DNA from 2 places in the Halobacillus seohaensis genome. Region 2 is predicted to be linked to the other one. Evidence: predicted binding sites of a transcription regulator. Region 2 holds the regulator's gene; the other holds the start of a gene.
The links. Region 2 encodes LexA, which represses DNA repair genes until DNA is damaged. Its sites were predicted from a motif close to CGAACATATGTTCG; they were not measured.

Region 1: uvrB (excinuclease ABC subunit UvrB) is a predicted target of LexA. The motif match lies at 5,035-5,048, and genes of this name have one in related genera.

Annotation. Positions count from the first base shown of each region.
Region 1 is NZ_JBHSZV010000062.1:196,126-206,014, forward strand. It holds gene ACFQIC_RS20335 (YojF family protein) at 1-35, opposite strand, end outside; gene uvrA (excinuclease ABC subunit UvrA) at 102-2,978, opposite strand; gene uvrB (excinuclease ABC subunit UvrB) at 2,986-4,965, opposite strand; gene ACFQIC_RS20350 (hypothetical protein) at 5,869-6,000, shown strand; gene ACFQIC_RS20355 (ATP-binding protein) at 6,085-9,294, opposite strand; gene ACFQIC_RS20360 (response regulator transcription factor) at 9,291-9,650, opposite strand; gene ACFQIC_RS20365 (response regulator) at 9,647-9,889, opposite strand, start outside.
Region 2 is NZ_JBHSZV010000004.1:17,299-27,187, forward strand. It holds gene ACFQIC_RS00335 (DUF2680 domain-containing protein) at 821-1,144, shown strand; gene lexA (transcriptional repressor LexA) at 1,901-2,524, opposite strand; gene ACFQIC_RS00345 (YneB family resolvase-like protein) at 2,837-3,496, shown strand; gene ACFQIC_RS00350 (DUF896 domain-containing protein) at 3,568-3,801, shown strand; gene tkt (transketolase) at 3,987-5,993, shown strand; gene sirA (sporulation inhibitor of replication protein SirA) at 6,135-6,542, shown strand; gene ACFQIC_RS00365 (YneF family protein) at 6,616-6,849, shown strand; gene ACFQIC_RS00370 (hypothetical protein) at 7,225-7,647, shown strand; gene ACFQIC_RS00375 (cytochrome c biogenesis CcdA family protein) at 7,912-8,616, shown strand; gene ACFQIC_RS00380 (Na(+)/H(+) antiporter subunit B) at 8,683-9,117, shown strand; gene ACFQIC_RS00385 (CcdC family protein) at 9,150-9,614, shown strand; gene ACFQIC_RS00390 (DUF2621 domain-containing protein) at 9,658-9,889, opposite strand, start outside.

The DNA.
Region 1 (9,889 bases), on a different contig from region 2:
TTTTCTTGAACAACAGATGATTCGATTGCTTTCATTTCTATTCCTCCCGTTAAACGTCTCTTGTTTAACGATACTCAATTCTTAGCACAGCGTCAAAGCATCTACTTACTAGAGACCTTTTCTTTGGACCTTATTTTATCAGACATACGTTTCTGATCACGTTCTAAGATCGGTTTTAAATAGTTACCTGTATATGAATCTTTCTCCTCAGCTACTTGTTCCGGTGTACCTGTCGCAATTATATATCCGCCTTTTTCTCCGCCTTCAGGACCTAAGTCAATAATATAATCGGCTTCTTTGATTACATCGAGACTATGTTCAATAATGAGAACGGAATCTCCGTTATCAACGAGCCTTTGCAATACTTTTAATAAGCGGGAAATATCATCAACATGCAGCCCAGTAGTTGGCTCATCTAAAATGTAAAAGGATTTACCATTTGAACGACGGTGCAGCTCACTTGCCAGTTTCACACGCTGAGCTTCCCCACCTGAAAGTGTCGTCGCAGGCTGACCTAGTTTGACGTATTCCAGTCCAACGTCAGCCACAGTTTGCATCTTACGTTTGATCTTCGGAATGTTTGAAAAGAATTCCAACGCTTCTTCTATTGTCATCCCAAGAACCTCTGAAATGCTCTTACCTTTATATTTCACTTCAAGTGTTTCACGATTATATCTCTTACCATCACAAACTTCACAAGGCACATACACATCAGGTAAAAAGTGCATCTCTATCTTAATGATGCCGTCTCCTCGACAAGCTTCACAACGCCCGCCTTTTACGTTAAAACTAAAACGGCCTTTTTTATATCCGCGGATTTTCGCTTCATTTGTTTGTGCAAAAACATCGCGAATATCATCAAATACTCCTGTATAGGTAGCAGGATTTGAACGTGGCGTCCTCCCTATTGGGGACTGATCGATATCAATCACTTTCTCAAGCTGGTCAATCCCTTTAATCTCTTTATGCTTCCCTGGTTTCTGTTTACCATTATGAAGCTTCATAGATAGTGTTTTAAAAAGAATATCGTTAATTAGAGTACTTTTTCCAGAACCTGATACACCTGTAACAGCCGTCAAGATGCCTAATGGAATGCTTGCATCAACTTTCTTTAAGTTGTTCTCTTCCGCATGTTTGATTGTCAAGTAACGTCCATCTGGTTTGCGGCGCTCCGCAGGTAATGGGATAAACTTTTTCCCTGATAAATATTGTCCCGTTAATGATTTACTGCTTTTCATGACTTGCTTCGGTGTTCCTTGGGTAACAATTTCTCCACCGTGTGCGCCTGCACCAGGGCCTATATCTATCAAATAATCTGCGGCAAGCATCGTGTCTTCATCATGCTCAACTACGATCAGTGTATTATCCAAGTCTCTCATTCGTTTTAGTGTGTTAATAAGTCGATTGTTATCCCGTTGGTGAAGACCAATTGAAGGTTCGTCCAATACATATAGTACACCTGTCAGTGCTGAACCAATTTGTGTGGCTAATCGAATACGCTGAGCTTCCCCACCCGATAATGTGCCTGCAGATCTTGAAAGAGTTAAATAATCAAGTCCGACATTTGCCAAGAAACTTAACCGCTCACAGATTTCTTTTAATATCATCTTAGCGATGGTTTCTTCTTTTTCAGTCAGTTCTAATCCTTCAAAAAATTCCTTCGCATCTGTTACCGAATAGTCTGTCGTAATTCCAATATGCTGACCGCCAATCTTTACGGCTAACGCTTCGTCGTTCAGACGGTTTCCATTACATTTAGGGCAGGATGTTTGAGCCATGTATTTTTCCATCTGTTCACGTATATAATCCGATCCTGTTTCTCGATATCTTCTCGAGATGTTAGGAATGACTCCTTCAAAGAAAATATCATTTTCACGTACTTTTCCAAAGTCATTTTCATATCGAAAATGAACTTTTTCATTACCACTTCCATATAAAATATGATCCAATTGCTCTTTTGGTAAATCTTTTATCGGCTTGTTCATATCAATATTATAATGTTTCGCTACACTCTTCATTAGCTGGGGATAATACTGAGAACTTGTCGGTTCCCAAGCTGCAATGGCATGATTTTTTAAAGATTTCCCCCAGTCTGGTATAACAAGATCCAGATCAACTTCAAGTTGAGTACCTAGACCACCACATTGATTACAAGCTCCGAATGGACTGTTAAATGAAAACTTTCGAGGCTCTAATTCACTTACTGAAAACCCACAAATAGGGCAGGCATGGTGTTCGCTGAACAATAGCTCATCCCCGTCAATAATGTCCACAATTACATGACCGGAGCCAAGGTTTAACGCTGTCTCTAAAGAATCGGATAATCGACCTTCCACTCCATCTTTTACGACAATTCGATCAACAACGACTTCAATCGAGTGTTTTTTATTTTTTTCTAAGTTTATTTCCTCGGAAATTTCACGCATTTCCCCATCGACTCGCAGGCGAATATATCCTTCTTTTTGAAGTTGTTCAAACACCTTCGCATGCTCACCTTTACGACCAGAAACAACAGGTGATAGGATTTGTAATTTCGTACGTTCCGGTTGTTCCATTACCTGATCCGTCATTTGCTGAACCGTCTGTGAACTTATTTCAATTCCGTGATTTGGACAAGTGGGACGTCCTACCCGTGCATAGAGCAGGCGTAAATAGTCATAAATTTCTGTGACTGTTCCTACTGTAGAACGTGGATTTTTACTCGTTGTCTTTTGATCGATCGAAATGGCCGGAGAAAGACCTTCAATAGAATCAACATCCGGCTTATCCATTTGACCAAGAAACTGACGAGCATAGGCACTTAACGATTCAACATAACGACGCTGTCCTTCTGCATAAATGGTATCAAAGGCTAGAGAGGATTTCCCTGAGCCAGAAAGACCGGTCATCACGACGAGTTTATTCTTAGGAATATCAATATCGATATTCTTTAAATTATGGGCTCTTGCTCCTTTAACACTAATATTCTTACTGGCCATGAGGTCATCATCCTTCCGCTTTTAATTCCATTACAACATCACGCAGTTCTGCTGCTCTCTCGAAGTCTAAGTCTTTGGCTGCTTGTTTCATTTCTGTTTCTAAATCATCTACTAATTCAAGACGCTCTTTTTTCGTCATTTCCGAAGGTTTCTTCTCTGTTGTATACGTTTCGTCTCCTTCTGCTACGGTAGTTGCTTTGATGAGATCGCGAACTCCTTTCTTAATCGTTGTAGGTGTAATTCCGTGCTCTTCGTTATAAGCGATCTGCTTTTCACGACGTCGATAGGTTTCATCAATTGCATATTGCATAGAGGCTGTTGTCTTATCTGCATACATAATCACTCGTCCGTTTTCATTACGGGCTGCACGTCCTATTGTTTGAATCAGTGATCGATTGGATCTTAAGAACCCTTCTTTATCAGCATCTAATATCGTTACTAAGGAAACCTCGGGAATATCAATGCCTTCCCGCAGCAAGTTAATACCTACGAGAACGTCATATTTTCCTAAACGTAAATCGCGAATGATTTCGATTCGCTCAAACGTTTTGATTTCAGAGTGAAGATAAGCTACCTTCATACCGATTTCTTTTAAATAATCGGTAAGATCCTCAGACATTTTTTTCGTAAGTGTCGTGACAAGCACTCGTTCATTCTGTTCTTTTCGTTTATTAATTTCACCAATTAAGTCATCTATTTGACCATGAATCGGACGAATTTCAATTTCAGGATCAAGGAGACCTGTTGGACGAATAATTTGCTCGGTCATTTCTGGAGTATGCTCCAACTCATAAGGCCCTGGAGTAGCGGATACGTAAGTGATAAAGTTAATTTTCTTTTCGAATTCTTCAAAACGCAATGGTCTGTTATCCAACGCAGATGGTAACCTGAATCCATGATCAACTAACACTTGCTTCCTTGCCTGGTCTCCATTAAACATTCCACGAATTTGCGGAAGTGTAACATGGGATTCATCAGCAATGATTAAGGAATCCTCCGGGAAGTAGTCCATTAGTGTGTAAGGAGTAGCGCCTTTTTCACGAAAAGTTAAATGTCGTGAGTAGTTTTCAATCCCTGAACAGAAACCCATCTCATTCATCATTTCCAGATCATAATTCGTCCGCTGTTCAAGTCGTTGGGCTTCTAAAAGTTTGTTCTGATCTTTAAGTTCTTTGACTCGTGCCTTCATTTCTATTTCAATATTTGCAATTGCTTTTTGTAATTTTTCCTCACGAGTTACGAAGTGGGAAGCTGGGAAAATGGCAACATGCTCTCGTTCTCCCACAATTTCTCCTGTTAATACATCAATCTCGCGAATCCTTTCAATTTCGTCTCCAAAAAACTCCACACGCAAGGCTTGCTCTTCCCTTGATGCTGTGATGATTTCTACTGAATCGCCGCGAACACGGAAAGTCCCGCGCTGAAAGTCGATGTCGTTTCGCGCATATTGTATATCCACTAAGGAACGCAGCAGTTCGTCACGGTCTTTTTCCATACCGGGTCTAAGCGACAACACTTGACTGCTATATTCTTCTGGAGAACCTAAGCCATAAATACAAGAAACACTAGCAACAATAATCACATCATTTCTCTCGAATAATGATGTGGTTGCCGAGTGACGAAGTTTATCAATTTCATCGTTTATATTTGAATCTTTTTCAATGAATGTATCTGTTTGTGGAACATAAGCTTCTGGCTGATAATAATCATAAAAGCTTACAAAATATTCAACAGCATTATTAGGAAAGAACTCTTTGAATTCACTGTACAATTGTCCCGCTAATGTCTTGTTGTGTGCAATGATTAAAGTCGGTTTGTTCACTTGTTGGATCACGTTGGACATCGTAAATGTTTTACCTGTACCCGTGGCACCAAGCAGTGTTTGGTGTCTTTGACCATTATTTATACCTTTTACAAGCTCTTCTATAGCTTTAGGCTGATCACCCTGAGGTGTATATTCTGAAACTAATTCAAATTGATTGTTCATAGCACAATCCTCCGTTCAAACATTAGTTCATAATAGTTTACCACAATATTTTACCATTCTAACATAGAACGAACAAACATTCGGTCTAATTAAAAAGGCTATTACAGATGACCCAACATTTCTTGAACAGCCTTGCTTCCTTATTCTTTGGCTATCTTAAGCGTTATTGTTGATAGTTGCCCGAATTTAGGGGCGAAGTTTAATCAACAAACAAGCAGGATTGTTGAAGGTTCAATTCCGAGATGCGGTATGAGGAGAATGTGGTTGGGGAAATAACTCAGAAACAAATCAAGCAATATATAGAAAAATAAAGCAAGGGGATCACCAATATATAAATAGGTGACCCCCCTTGCTTTGTAAAGGATTTTTCAGTGGCCTCAGTCGTTTCCCACTCCCCTGTGACCGCTTGAAAGAGTTGACACAGTTTTTGCTTATTAAAATACAACACTTTTTCCAGTTTTGTGTGAATTTAGGGGCTGCGGGAAACGGCTCGCTTTCCATGGGGCGGGCGCTGAGCCTCCTCGGACTTCGTCCTGTGGGGTCTCAGCTGTCCCGCACATCCCATAGGATTCTCACCGTTTCCCTCCGCCCCTTTACCATATAAGTGTCTCGATACCACTTCAAGAAAAGGCAGCCATTCCTAAGTTTGCATGCAAATCTTGATAGCGGGCGATCCTATTAAAATCCTTGATATAGAGAGATTTATTGCAATAGAACACGGATAGTGGAAGATAGTCCTTCTGGTAAAGGGATTCATTTCTCACACATCGAATGGGGGCTTGGAAATCTCCCCGTTTCCTAGCCACCCATCCTTTGCTTTTAATGAACGGTCCTACTGCCATAAGTCGTCTTCTGTGTTCGCTACACCATATGGAACAAGTGTGCAGTTGGAAACTCTCTTCTATGAATAGCCTACAATTTGAAGAACCAGTTACTGAGGTTTCCGTTTGCCTCACAATGGCAAGAAGGACCGGGAAATTGCGAGACTCCAGTGGGATGAACATGATTGGTGAGATCCCGCAAGGCGTAGCCTGAGGAAGCTCGCCACATGCCCATGGAAAGCGAGTGATTTCCCGGACCTTCTAACGCCATCCTTTGTAACGGAAACCATAACATAACCTATTCTTTTGAAATAGTAACGATATCTCCATTATGGCGATGATGCAGTAAGGTATGCATTAAAATCGTGGATAATTTACTAGGGGGATATGGTTTTACTAAATATCCTTCAACTTCCACCGGCTGAATAGATTTATCTAAGGCACTTGAAATAATAACCGGTACGTTCTTTAAATGATCTACCGTTTTAATATGTTCAATGACTTCCCACCCACTAATTTGATCAGCTAATGCGATATCAATGACAAAAGCATCAGGTTTTATTGTAGATAAATGTTCGATCACATGCCCGCCTTCATTATAATGTTGAACAAGCATTCCTGAGTCCTCAATTTCATCCTTTAACAATTTGGCTAGGTTTTTATCATCTTCCAATAAAATAATCGTTTTAATCGTTTCATCATAATTTTGGTCGATCTGACTTTTTTTATAAAGAGGCAGAGTAATCGTGAAGACACTGCCCACTCCTTGTTCGGATAATACCGAGATTTTACCGTTGTGAGCTTCTATGATTTCTTTACTAATAGCTAAACCTAATCCTGTACCGCCAATTTTTCGCTGACTCGTATTATCAATTCTATGGAATTTAGAAAACAATTTTGAAATCTCGTATTCAGGGATCCCTATACCTTCATCGGAGACGTGGATATACAGCTGCTCCTGATCATTGGTTAAAGAGACCGCTACTTCTCCCCCACTTGGAGAGAATTTAAATGCGTTACCAAGGATATTGTTTAGTAATTGAATGATTTTTTCTCGATCAATATAAGATTGGCTCATAACCGCTTCGTTGATCCACCTTACGTTATGAGAAGGATAATTCACCTCAAATCCTTCTAAAACGATCTCGATGACTTCTTCCAAATTGACGACTTCTTTCCGAAACGTTTCATTACCCGATTCCATTCTTTGTAGATCTAAGAAGTCATTAATTAAATTGGTTAACCGTTTGGCCTCACTATGAATCGTCTGTAAATACTTCTTTTGTCGGTCAGGCTTTAATTCTCTGTGGATCATTAGCTCTGTATACCCTAATACACTGGCTAGAGGCGTACGGAGTTCATGACTCACTGTGCTAACTAAGTTTGTTTTCATCTGATCTATTTCATGCTGTGCGGTTATGTCTCTAAATACAAACAAAGTCCCAGCTTTTTGGTTTTCACGAATGATTGTTTCTGCATACACTTGAACGATTCTCGATTGCTCTTGATAATCCACTTCAAAAATATATTCACACTCTTCATTTGTTTCTCTAAAAATCATCCGATAACAGTATTCAGAAAATCCTTCACTATCAACTACTCGTTCATTCGTTTGCCCCATCCAATCAGCAAATGATAGATCAAGATTGGCGTAATCCATTTCCAGGCTTATCCCGAGAAAATCAAGCCAGTTTTTATTGTATTGAATAATTCCACCATCTTCGTCAACAAAGAGTATTCCTTCATTGATATTATCAATAATATCCTGATTTAATTGACGGCCAACCTCTGTTTGTTCATAAGAATCCAAACGTTCAATATATAAAGAAATTCGGTTTAATTGGGCATGGAGTCCTTCCATTTCATAGGACTCGAAATCCCTTCCAATTCGAGTAACCACTAAGATTGCAAGTAACTCACCATTGGAATCCAGTATAGGTGAATGTAGGTCATAGCTTATAAGTTTACTAGTGTAATAAAGCGTTTCTTCTTGTCCACTTTCACGCTGAATGACATACGGTTCCTTAGTACTTTTCAAACGTTCGATTACATGATCAAATGAGCTATCTGTTTTATTTTCTATCCAATTTTCATTTAATCCTAGTGTCGTATACTCACATGAATTTACTAATAAAAAGAGTCCATAATCAAAGGCGTACAAAAGGGAAAGTCCCTGTAATGACTTTTCTAATAACTCTTGTTTATTCATCGTAGTAGATAGTGTTTGATTCATCATGTTAAGCTTTTCCACCGTACTTCTCGTTTCTTCGGTTTCTTTTAATGATTGTCGCAACTGCTCTTCAGTTTCTTTAATTGCTGTAATATCTTGTTGGACAACAATGATCTGTTCTACGTTTTCATTTTGATCGATATAAGGGACAACCGTCGTATCCGCGTAATAAATCATTTTATTTTTGGCAGCATAAGAAAGTTCCCCTTTCCAGACACGTCCGTGTTCAATTCCAGGAAAGGCTTCGTTAATACCAACCGATGAGTCAGTAATGTTAAATAGCTTTAGAAAATGGTGATCTTTTAATTCATTATGGGAATAACCGGATCGTTGTTGAAGCTGATCATTTGATGAAATGATTAAACCTTTTTTATTTAAAATAGCTACGATAGAAGATTGGTTTAGAGCTAGTTTTAAGTTTTTCAACTCTGCTATATACGACTCAAGTGTACTTTGTTGAGCCGAAAGTTCATCATTTTGAGCTGATAAATAATCTTCACGATCATTGATTTGAAAGGCCATATTTTTAAAAGAATTCGCAAGGGTCCCAATCTCATCTTTTCTGGAGGAATGAGCCAACTCATACCGTTTTCCTTGAGCAATCGCTTGTGTCGCTATCGATAATTCTTTCAGAGGGGTTCCTATGCCCTGACTTAATTTCCTTAAAACGATAGCAAGGATCACTAAGACAATAAATACTAATCCTATGAGCATATACGATAACTGCTTTTGTTGCGCTGCATACGATTCATTTACCTCTGTTAATGAATTTTGAACCTGATCAGAAACAGGTGCTAAATCTTCTATAAAATCATTAACATTTTCTGTTACGCCTGATACACTAATCTCTCTAATACTGGCATAGTTCTCTGCTTCTACAAGTTCAATAGTGGTCGGTGCTGTCTCCTCCCAAAAGTCAGAAACGAATAACTCTAGTTCCTTGATCAGTTCATATTCATGGCTCGTCCAACGGTCACGCTCAACCTCTTCAATATTTTGCAATAACAATTCCCCGTAAGTTTCGGCGCGTTCGAATTCTGCTTTACTTCCAGTAGCAATGAATCCGCGCATTCTTAAAATCATTTGATTATAGTTATCCTGAAGGGTATGTATCCTATCTCTTTTCTCTGTCAATTCATCTCTTGTTTCGGTGTACTCGGTTTGATTCATTTGTAGTAAACTAAATAAAGTTCCCGTAGCTACGAGAATAATTACAAACACCGTTAGCATTAAAAGAAAGAATTTTCGTTGGATCGACTGTTGAAAAAAATTTCTCATGACAATATTTCCTCTACAAACATTGCTAGCTCTATCGGGCTAAACGGTTTCCCCATAAAATAATGGATCCCTGCCTCTATCGATTGTTCCACATCGGTGCCTTGCGTCTTCGCTGTAAGCATAAGCAGTGGCGTGTTTTCTTTATAATTGTCAGACATCTCTTTCGCCACATCTACACCTGTTCTGCCAGGCATCATATAATCTAAAATAACGAGGTCGAAATCATTATTGATCATAAGTTCATACGCATGATCTCCATCTTCAGCCTCTGTTATTTGATACCCTTCATCCTCCAGCGTATCCGTGATCAGCATTCGCAACACTTCTTCATCATCTGCAACCAAAATTTGTTTCATCTATGTTTTCCTCCTAGTTGACGTTCGATGATTCGTTGAATGCGCGCGACCATTTCAGCTGAACTGAATGGCTTAGTCACATAATCATCCGCCCCGGCATTTAAAGCATTAATAACATCTTGGTCTTTTTGTCGACCCGTTACCATAATAACAGCAGTCTTCTGATCTGTTTTTCTAATCTTATGTAATACTTCTAAACCGTCCATATCTCCTAACACACCATCAAGCAGGACAACATG
Region 2 (9,889 bases):
TAATACAGGGAATGGGCGGCATGATCCAAAAATCTTTATGATAAGTATCTTGACGGCAAAAATATAGAGCTTAATCTGATCCCTTTGTTCAAAAACAAAAGTGGTGAGTAATTAGGTTCAACAAAATAAACCTTGTTGACCAAACACGTCAACAAGGTTCGTAAACCATCCAACTTTATCATAAGAGTTGAGAATAACACTTAATTAGACGGCATCAAATCAGCAATTCTCTTACTATCTTCTATGCGGTCATCACCTTGACAGGGTGGAGGTCGTGTTGGTTCGAGCCCACTCGGAATCATCTAATCAAAGCGCCGGAATGGCGTGGTTTCCCGTGAAAGGGGAAGCCGCGTCATCTCTTTTGTTTTTAACTGATGATAGTGGAAAAATAAATAAACTTGTTCTCTAGTCTAGTTGCCAAGCAACGAATGATAAATATTATACTGTTTATCCTATCCCGATTCACCCCAAAAACACCCCGAAAACACCCCATATAAGATGAAATGCCCTGATTCGGTTTGATTCGATTGAAAAGTAAAGCCCGTTAAATCAAAATATTTGATAACCTTTGATCGAGTTTCTTCCTATAATATATGTTCCGTACACAAGTACACCCTTGGGAACGTGAGCAATATCTACAAACTTATTAACTGTTAAATGCCCTGGCGCTCTAAGCGTCAGGGCATTTTTATTTGGACTTATATATCTCGGATCTAGTAGTTTATCTATTGTCCACAGTAAACAAAAGAATTACCATACGAAGGATAAATTTGAAAGTACTGCACACTCTAATAATCAAATAGGTAAAGGAGTTGTATTAATGAATAAAGTTTGGTTAGGTTTAATAGTTGCGTTTCTATTATCTATAGGAACTATGGGATTCTTACCATCAGAGACGGAAGCGGAAGGATTTTCTGATGTGAAATTAACTGAAGAGCAGCAAAAAGAGATGGCAATTCTACAAAAAGAAGCCTTTAATCAGAAAAAAGAAATTATCAACAAATATGTTGAGTACGGGGTATTTAATGAAGAAAAGGGTCTGAAAATGATTTCTAAATTCGAAGATCACTATAATAAGTTAGAACAAAATGATTTTGTGCCAAAGTGGGATCAACATCATAAAAAACATCATAAGAAAGATTAACGTGTTTAGTTTTGAAGTGCAAAATTTGAAGTCAGAAGATGAAACAAAGTTATGATTAGTAAACATATGAACAGGATAGAAACGCCATAATTAAAATGCTTGGAGCAAAAAAGCTCTGAGCATTTTTTATGATATTCTTGTTCAACTAAACCCCGGATTGTGGAATAAAAGAATGGCTGTTCCGCTGCTTTTCACCGGAGAATGGGGGTACACACCAGGTAAGCCTCCTAATTGCTGTTTATGGACTGAAATTATTAACCACAGTGGCTTTATGTCAAGGCCCTTAATTAGGCGGGCTTTATTTAAAAAGACCATCATACCTGTTTTTAACAATTTATCTAAGTGGCTCAATAGATATAACAGATATCTCATACTTTAGCAAAAACGGAGAACAATATGATTCCGATGGAAATATATGGCACGCGACTCCTTCCCCGCTGCCTCTTTCTCCACACAATCATCTCGGAATCGAGTCTTCAACAATCCTGTCTCGTTTATTGAATAACTCCTTTTTTTCTTTAATATAAATACAGAGATTTAATATATCAATATACTACTATTCTAAGTGAATCGTTTGTGCATTGTAATTAATCTAGTTTAGAACCAGTTCTAAGAAGTAACTTAAGTTACCTAGCTGACTTCTTATATTGGCAACCAATAACATAGATAAGTAGGTATTACTTGAAATGGAACGATATAAACAAAAACAGCTAGGAGCATATGGTCATTTGCTCCTAGCTGTTTTTGTTAACAAGATTAATGTACAGTACGGTATAAGCCAACGACCTTACCTAAAATGGATACATCGTTTAATATGATGGGCTCCATAGTGGCGTTTTCCGGTTGCAAGCGAATAAAATTACTTTCTTTAAAAAAGCGTTTAACAGTAGCCTCTTCATCTTCCGTCATGGCTACAACAATATCTCCGTTATCAGCAGTTGTTTGTTGTTTAACAATCACCATATCTCCATCTAATATTCCAGCTTCAATCATACTTTCTCCTTGTACAATAAGAACAAAGCTATTATCATCCGTTCCCGCCAAGGAGTCTGGCAGTGGAATGTATTCTTCAATATTTTCAATGGCTGTGATTGGTGAACCAGCAGTTACTTTACCAATTAGAGGGGCATAAGCAGCTTCTGCCCTAGGTATTGTGGATTCTTCTTCTAACTCAATGACTTCAATTGCTCTAGGTTTTGTTGGATCCCTCCGTATAAACCCTTTCTTTTCTAATCTAGAAAGGTGCCCGTGGACCGTGGAACTCGACGCCAATCCTACTGATTGGCCGATTTCTCTAACTGAAGGTGGATATCCTTTAAGTAATACTTGTTCTTTAATGAAATCTAGTATTTCTTGTTGCCTTTTTGAAAGTTTATTCATAATTGAACACCTCGAACATAGGTTTATAGTAACTACATTCTATCATGTGATGTTCAAATACACAAACAAGCGTTCGAAAAAGGTGTTGACAAGAACAGACGTTCTTATGTAATATAACCATCAAAAGCGAACAAATGTTTCCAGGAACGTTTGTTCTAAATGACGAGGAGTGGAACTATGTTTAATAAACTTTCAAAATTAGATGTGACTTATATTTTATTATTTGCTGCTAGTTTAGTGTTTCTATACTTTTCTATGGTGACTAGCGTATAGTACGCTTGAAGGGAAGCTTTAGAAGAGAGGTAGAGATGCATGAAAGCTATTTTATATTGTCGAGTAAGTACAGAGAAAGAAGAACAAATGAGTTCGCTAGCCAGACAGAAATCTGAATTGATAGCGATGGCCAACAAAAGATCTATCGAAGTTGTGGATTGTATTGAAGAAAAAGCGAGTGGATATGAAATAGAAAGAGAAGGGGTTTTCCGGCTGCTTGAGCAATTTGCTAAAGGCGAAGCGGATTTGCTACTTGTTCAAGATGAAACAAGGTTAGGACGGGGAAATACCAAAATTGCTTTGTATCACCAACTATATAAATTAAATGTACGTGTTTTTTCTTTAACAGATGATGGGGAAATAAGAATGTCAGAATCTGACTCTATGGTCTTACAAATTGTAGGTGTCGTTGAAGAATATCAACGGAAGATCCATAATATGAAAATAAAAAGAGGGATGAAGAAAGCTGTTGATAATGGATATAATCCTCATGATAATTTATCGAACCAACACCTTGCTCCTGGTAGGGAAAGGTTAGCATTTCCAGTCGAAGAGGTTGTGCGTCTTAGAAACAATAACTTAACATTCAATGAGATAGCAGCGACATTAAGAGGACTAGGATATGATGTTTCAAAGGCAACGGTACATAGAAGGTATCAGGAGTTTGTCACACTTGAAAAAAGTGATAGGGAACGTTAGTATATACAGAAGACAAATGTCGACAGGCTCTTGTCTTTCTATGTATTCTAATACCAAAAGGAGTTTCTTATATGCTTTCAAACGAAAAGTTAAATCGCATAAATGAACTGTCACATAAATCCAAAGATCAAGGATTAAATGAGGAAGAAAAGCAAGAACAACAAGAACTTCGTCAGGAATATTTAAAAAACGTACGCAAATCTTTTAAGAATCAATTAAAAGGGATGACAGTAGTAGACCCTGAAGGTAAAGATGTCACTCCTGAAAAGCTTAAAAAAATGCAGGATAATGAGAAAAAAAACTAAGGCATTAATATAACCGCACTCACCCTAAGTGCGGCCTTTTTGTTTAATAATTTATACTAAGGGAACAATAAAATTCGGAACATTTTATCACGTAATTCGATAACTATGCTTGTCACTTAAGCATTTTCATTATAGGATAATATATGTTACATATACGTGAATTTGAAAGGGGAAATTATTTAATTATGGCAAACAGCCTCGAACAAACATCTATTAACTCGATCCGTACATTAGCAATTGATGCAGTAGAAAATGCAAACTCTGGCCATCCGGGAATGCCAATGGGCGCAGCTCCAATGGCGTATACTTTATGGACGCAATTTATGAACCATAATCCAGGTAACTCTGATTGGTTCAACCGTGACCGCTTTGTTTTATCCGCAGGGCATGGTTCCATGCTTTTATATAGCCTGCTACACTTATCAGGCTACAATGTAACGATTGATGATTTAAAGTCATTTCGTCAGTGGGGTTCAAAAACTCCTGGACACCCTGAATTTGGTCATACAGATGGTGTAGAAGCAACAACTGGTCCTCTTGGACAAGGTCTTGCTATGTCAACTGGTCTAGCTATGGCAGAAGCACATCTAGCTGCTAAGTATAATCGTGATCAATACAATGTTGTGGATCACTATACCTTTGCTATTTGTGGAGATGGTGATTTAATGGAAGGGGTTTCATCTGAATCAGCTTCTCTAGCTGGGCATCTAGGATTGGGTAAACTTATCGTCCTTTACGATTCTAATGACATTTCTTTAGATGGTGATCTTGATCGCTCGTTTAGTGAGAGCGTAGAGAAACGTTATGAAGCTTATGGATGGCAAGTGATTCGTGTAGAAGATGGAACGAATACTGAGGAAATCACAAAAGCGATTGAACAGGCTAAACAAAACAATGAACAACCAACTATGATTGAAGTGAAAACAGTTATTGGCTATGGTTCTCCTAATAAGTCGGGTAAATCTGCATCTCACGGAGCCCCTCTAGGTGAAGAAGAAGTTCAATCTACTAAGGATTATTACAAGTGGGGTCATGATCCATTCCATGTTCCAAATGAAGTTTATCAAGATTTCACTAACAAAGTGAAAGAAAATGGTGAACAAAAAGAAGCAGAATGGAATGATATGTTCAAGCAATATAAAGAGGCTTATCCTCAGCTGGCAAGCGAACTTGAATCAGCGATTGCTGGCAGACTTCCTGAAGGCTGGGTAAATGAGTTACCTTCTTTTGAGCCCGGAGAACATAGTCCGGCAACTCGCGCAGCTTCTGGAGAAGTTATTAATTCATTGTCTAAATCAATCCCATACTTTTTCGGTGGAAGTGCCGACTTAGCCGGTTCAAACAAAACATCAGTTAACGGTGAGGAAGATTTCACTCGTGAAAACTATGCAGGCCGAAACATTTGGTTTGGAGTTCGCGAATTTGCTATGGCAGCGGCATTAAACGGAATGGCTCTTCATGGAGGATTGAAGGTGTACGGAGGAACTTTCTTCGTATTTAGTGACTATTTACGCCCTGCATTAAGATTATCTGCCTTAATGGATCTTCCCGTGAATTACGTTTTAACACATGATTCAGTAGCAGTTGGTGAAGATGGGCCGACCCATGAACCAGTTGAGCAGCTTTCTTCATTGCGTGCAATGCCTAATTTATCCGTAGTTCGCCCAGCTGATGGTAATGAAACGAGTGCAGCATGGAGAATCGCGATAGAATCGAATACAACACCTAACGCTTTAGTTCTTACTCGTCAAGGCTTACCAACCTTAGAGGGAACAAAGGAGCTAGCTTATGAAGGCGTGAAGCGTGGAGCATATGTTTTAAGTGATTCTGATAAAGACACTCCTGATGGTATCTTATTAGCATCTGGTTCAGAAGTTCAATTAGCTGTTAATGCTCAGTCGGAACTGAAGACCAAAGGTTACGATGTCCGAGTTGTGAGCGTTCCATCATTTGATCGTTTCGAAGTCCAGGATAGCGAGTACAAGGAAAGCGTTCTTCCTAACAATGTAAGGCAGCGTCTTGCGATTGAGATGGGAGCTTCCTTTGGATGGGAACGTTATGTAGGTTTAGATGGATCCGTTATCGGAATTGATACATTTGGAGCATCAGCCCCTGGAAATACAGTCATTGAAAACTATGGTTTTACTGTAGACAATGTAGTAAAGCATGCTGAGAACCTTATGAGTAATTAATACTAAAACTACTGCACAAATTTGTGCAGTAGTTTGGTTTGGTATAAGGAATTTTGACAAAAGTTGCCCTAACTAGCTGACATAATGTGACATACAACTCTCTCTTTGCTCGTTATAATACTTGCAAGGAGGGATGGTCACATGCAATTTGCAGTGTATGCAATTAAGCGAGAAATCACTCATCATTACTATTATAAAGTTGATTTGTTAAAGCGATTCTTCGAAGAATGCCATGCTTTCTCAGATTCTATCATTTATAAGAAGCAACTAGATTATATTACGAGCCATTTCTCTTATAAAGAATGGCTGAAAAAAATTCATGAAAATCAAAAGCATTTAAGTGATCGCATATTCGATTGTGAAATAATTTATGATATACTAGAAGGTAAGAACTGCTGTTGTTTATTTCAGTGTGACAGCCTCTGGCAAGCAGAAAGGGTTTTATTTCAACCGCTACGAATGTGCAATCAATCGTTTTTTATTATAGAGGAAAGCGGCGAGCATTACGGATGGATTTCCCCTCTTATACGTCAGCGTCTGTTATCGTAAATGCTCTATTGTATTCCAATGAGCCTTTTACTATACTGTTATTTGAGACAACACGAAGGAGGAAGACGTTGATATGACTTTGGGCATCGTATGGATAATCGTGATTGCCGTTTTAGCTCTAATAGGTGGCGTAGCTTTAGGCTTCTTCATCGCTAGACGGTACATGATGAACTATTTGAAAAAGAACCCACCGATTAATGAACAGATGTTACGTACACTGATGATGCAAATGGGCCAAAAGCCTTCGCAAAAGAAAATCAATCAGATGATGCGTTCAATGAACAATCAAACGGATCAAAAGAAATAATGACATTGCCTCAACCGCTTGTTATAGCAAGGGTTAAACATGTCATCTAATATGGTATTTATGATGAACGAAAGAGTAAACATCCTTGTTGACTTAATCTTTCATCAATAATTACCATAATATCGATTAATCATTCAAAAGCCACTTTTCCTATTGAATTCTTAACCAGAATTTAATGGAGAGTGGTTTTTATTATGGCATTCGAAAGACATAACTTAGTAAGTATGCTAGCCAATTGATAATTAGCTAGCATACTTACTAAGCTCCTGCATACAAAGATTATAGGTGCCTTTTGAATAATTATCCTTTTAATTTTATAAATTTAAAGGATAAATTACTTTTTGCTAGAAATTGTGGTTAAAAGGAGGAGTGTAGATGAGCATTGATTTTAACAATCACTTAAAATGGGAAAAGGAGATTAAAAAGCAAAAACCAAAAGAAATTAATGATTTATGTGTGAAGTGGGAGTTGGCTGTTCAAGAACTAAAATCAAATGTTAGTTCTTGGTTGTCTGATTCAATTAATGCTGGCCTTATTGAAGTCAAAGATCAACCTTTTGGTAACTGTGAAAATATAGTCATAAATAAAGATGATAATATAGTTTGTATGCGAGAGGTACGCTTTGAAAACATAAATAGAAACCGGTTTGAAATGTTTCATAGTAAAAAAGATACGGTATTTTTGGAATATAATTTTGAAAAGGAATCGTGGGAGTTCCGAAATCTTAAAAAACGATTTTCTCAAAATAAAAAACTTGACCGAAACTTGTTTTTAAATTTGTTAAAAGAATATATTTAATGATTTGGGGATCTCCAGTATTGGAGATCTTTTTTATTGTGTATTATTTTCGACAAGGATAAGGAGACAAAAGCCTTGAATTTTTGAAAGGGAAAGGACGATTTATATGTATAGAAAGTGTAATAAATCGTAAATGATAAAACATTTGACAGCTTTAGATTGAGAGCTTTTGGAAACTTCAATAGATGTTCACAGTTGGATGATCGTGTTTTTTAAGGCTGTCTGATACAATAGGATACGAGTAAGATGAGGGGGACGTAATTTATGAATGATATTAATGTTTTTTTAGCCTTCGGAGCTGGTTTTCTTTCCTTTATTTCTCCTTGTGTCCTTCCTTTATACCCTGCGTTCCTTTCGTACATAACAGGGATGAGCGTTAGTGAATTAAAGGAAGACAATGGGATGCTTAAGCGCCGTAGTCTAATCCATACGATTCTTTTTTTATTAGGATTTTCTACAATATTTATCATATTAGGATTTTCAGGATCTTTATTTTCGCAATTTTTAATTCAAAATGATGACATTATCCGCCGCTTAGGAGCCATTTTAATTATCTTTTTCGGCTTCATTATTATTGGAGTATTTAACTTTCAATTTTTAATGAAAGACCGAAAAATTAAATTTAAAAATCGTCCAGCCGGCTATATTGGATCATTTCTTATTGGTTTAACCTTTTCTTTAGGATGGACTCCATGTACGGGACCGATTCTTTCAGCAGTACTAGTTTTAGCTGCTGATCAGCCTGATTTATTTCTCGTAATGATGATATCCTATTCACTTGGTTTCTCCTTGCCTTTTCTAATTCTTTCCTTCTTTATTGGTAAGATGGGGTGGATTAAACGTCATAGTGGTTCAATCGTGAAAATTGGTGGCTATATTATGATTGTTATGGGAATCGCCCTATACTTTGACTGGATGACAAGATTGACTTCCTATTTAGCTGGTCTTTTTGGATTCCAGGGATTTTAGAACGTAGATTTTCTAAGCAATTTATATTATGATAGGGACATTGAACAGGATAGAAGGAGTTTACATATGACGAGAACAAATGATTTAATTTTACGAACAACAACAACTTTAATCGCATTTATTTTACTTGGCTTTTCTGTATACTTATTTTTCGCTGGTCATAATAAACCAGGTGGAGGGTTTATAGGAGGGTTAATGGCAGCAGCTGCTCTTATTCTTATGTATATGGCTTATGGCTTAACCGCCATGCAAAAGATCATCCGTATTAATTTCATGTATATGATATTTACCGGATTAATTATTGCAGTAGGAACAGGAGTTGGAGCTTTCTTGTTTGATGCTCCATTTTTAACCCAAAACTTTGGTTATTTTCAGTTGCCAATCCTTGGAAGAACAGAACTTGCAACAGCTTTATTGTTTGACTTAGGTGTGTATTTAACCGTAATTGGTGTAACCATGACAATTATTTTAACTGTTGCTAATGATCGAGAAGAAGAATAGATAAAAGTGACGCATGAAAGAGTGAATCCCTTATGTTTTGGATAATTTCTAGTAGCATTGTAGCTGCGATGATGGCGGTAGTTATGATTTTTGTCCGCTTGCGTGCGGCTAAACGACCAGCTAGTGTAAAAAAAATAATATTGCCTCCTTTTTTTATGAGTACAGGGGCTTTGATGTTTATGTTTCCGGTTTTTCGAGTGGAATGGACTCAAGTTTTGGAGGCAGTATTCATAGGTGTGATCTTTTCAATCTTGCTTATTCGATCATCAAAATTTGAAGTAAGAGAAGGTCAAATTTATTTAATACCTTCGAGGTACTTTGTCTATATTCTCTTTGGGTTATTGGTCTTAAGAATTGTTTTGAAGATTGTTATTGGTGCTTCTGTTTCGTATGGAGAGACAAGTGGTATGTTCTTTTTACTCGCTTTAGGGATGATTATTACATGGCGTTTAGCGATGTTGAAACAATACTTACAGATAGAGAAAACAATTTCATAGACGTAAAAAGATCGGGTTCCTTTTAATGAGGCCCCGATCTTTTTTATCGATCAAATAATGGTTGGTATGGTGTAATATCGATCTGCTTTTCTTCAAGTTTTTTTATAAGAAACTTATGGTCCCTTTTTGGTGTGGCCAGAATATATCCCTCAATAATCACGTCTTCTGTAATTTTTGAACTATTCTTTTCTATGGCTACTTGACCAATACGACCAGCGATTTTTTGTTTTGCCACATCTCGAAATAGTTCCGGGACGGGAGATACAAGTTCTTCG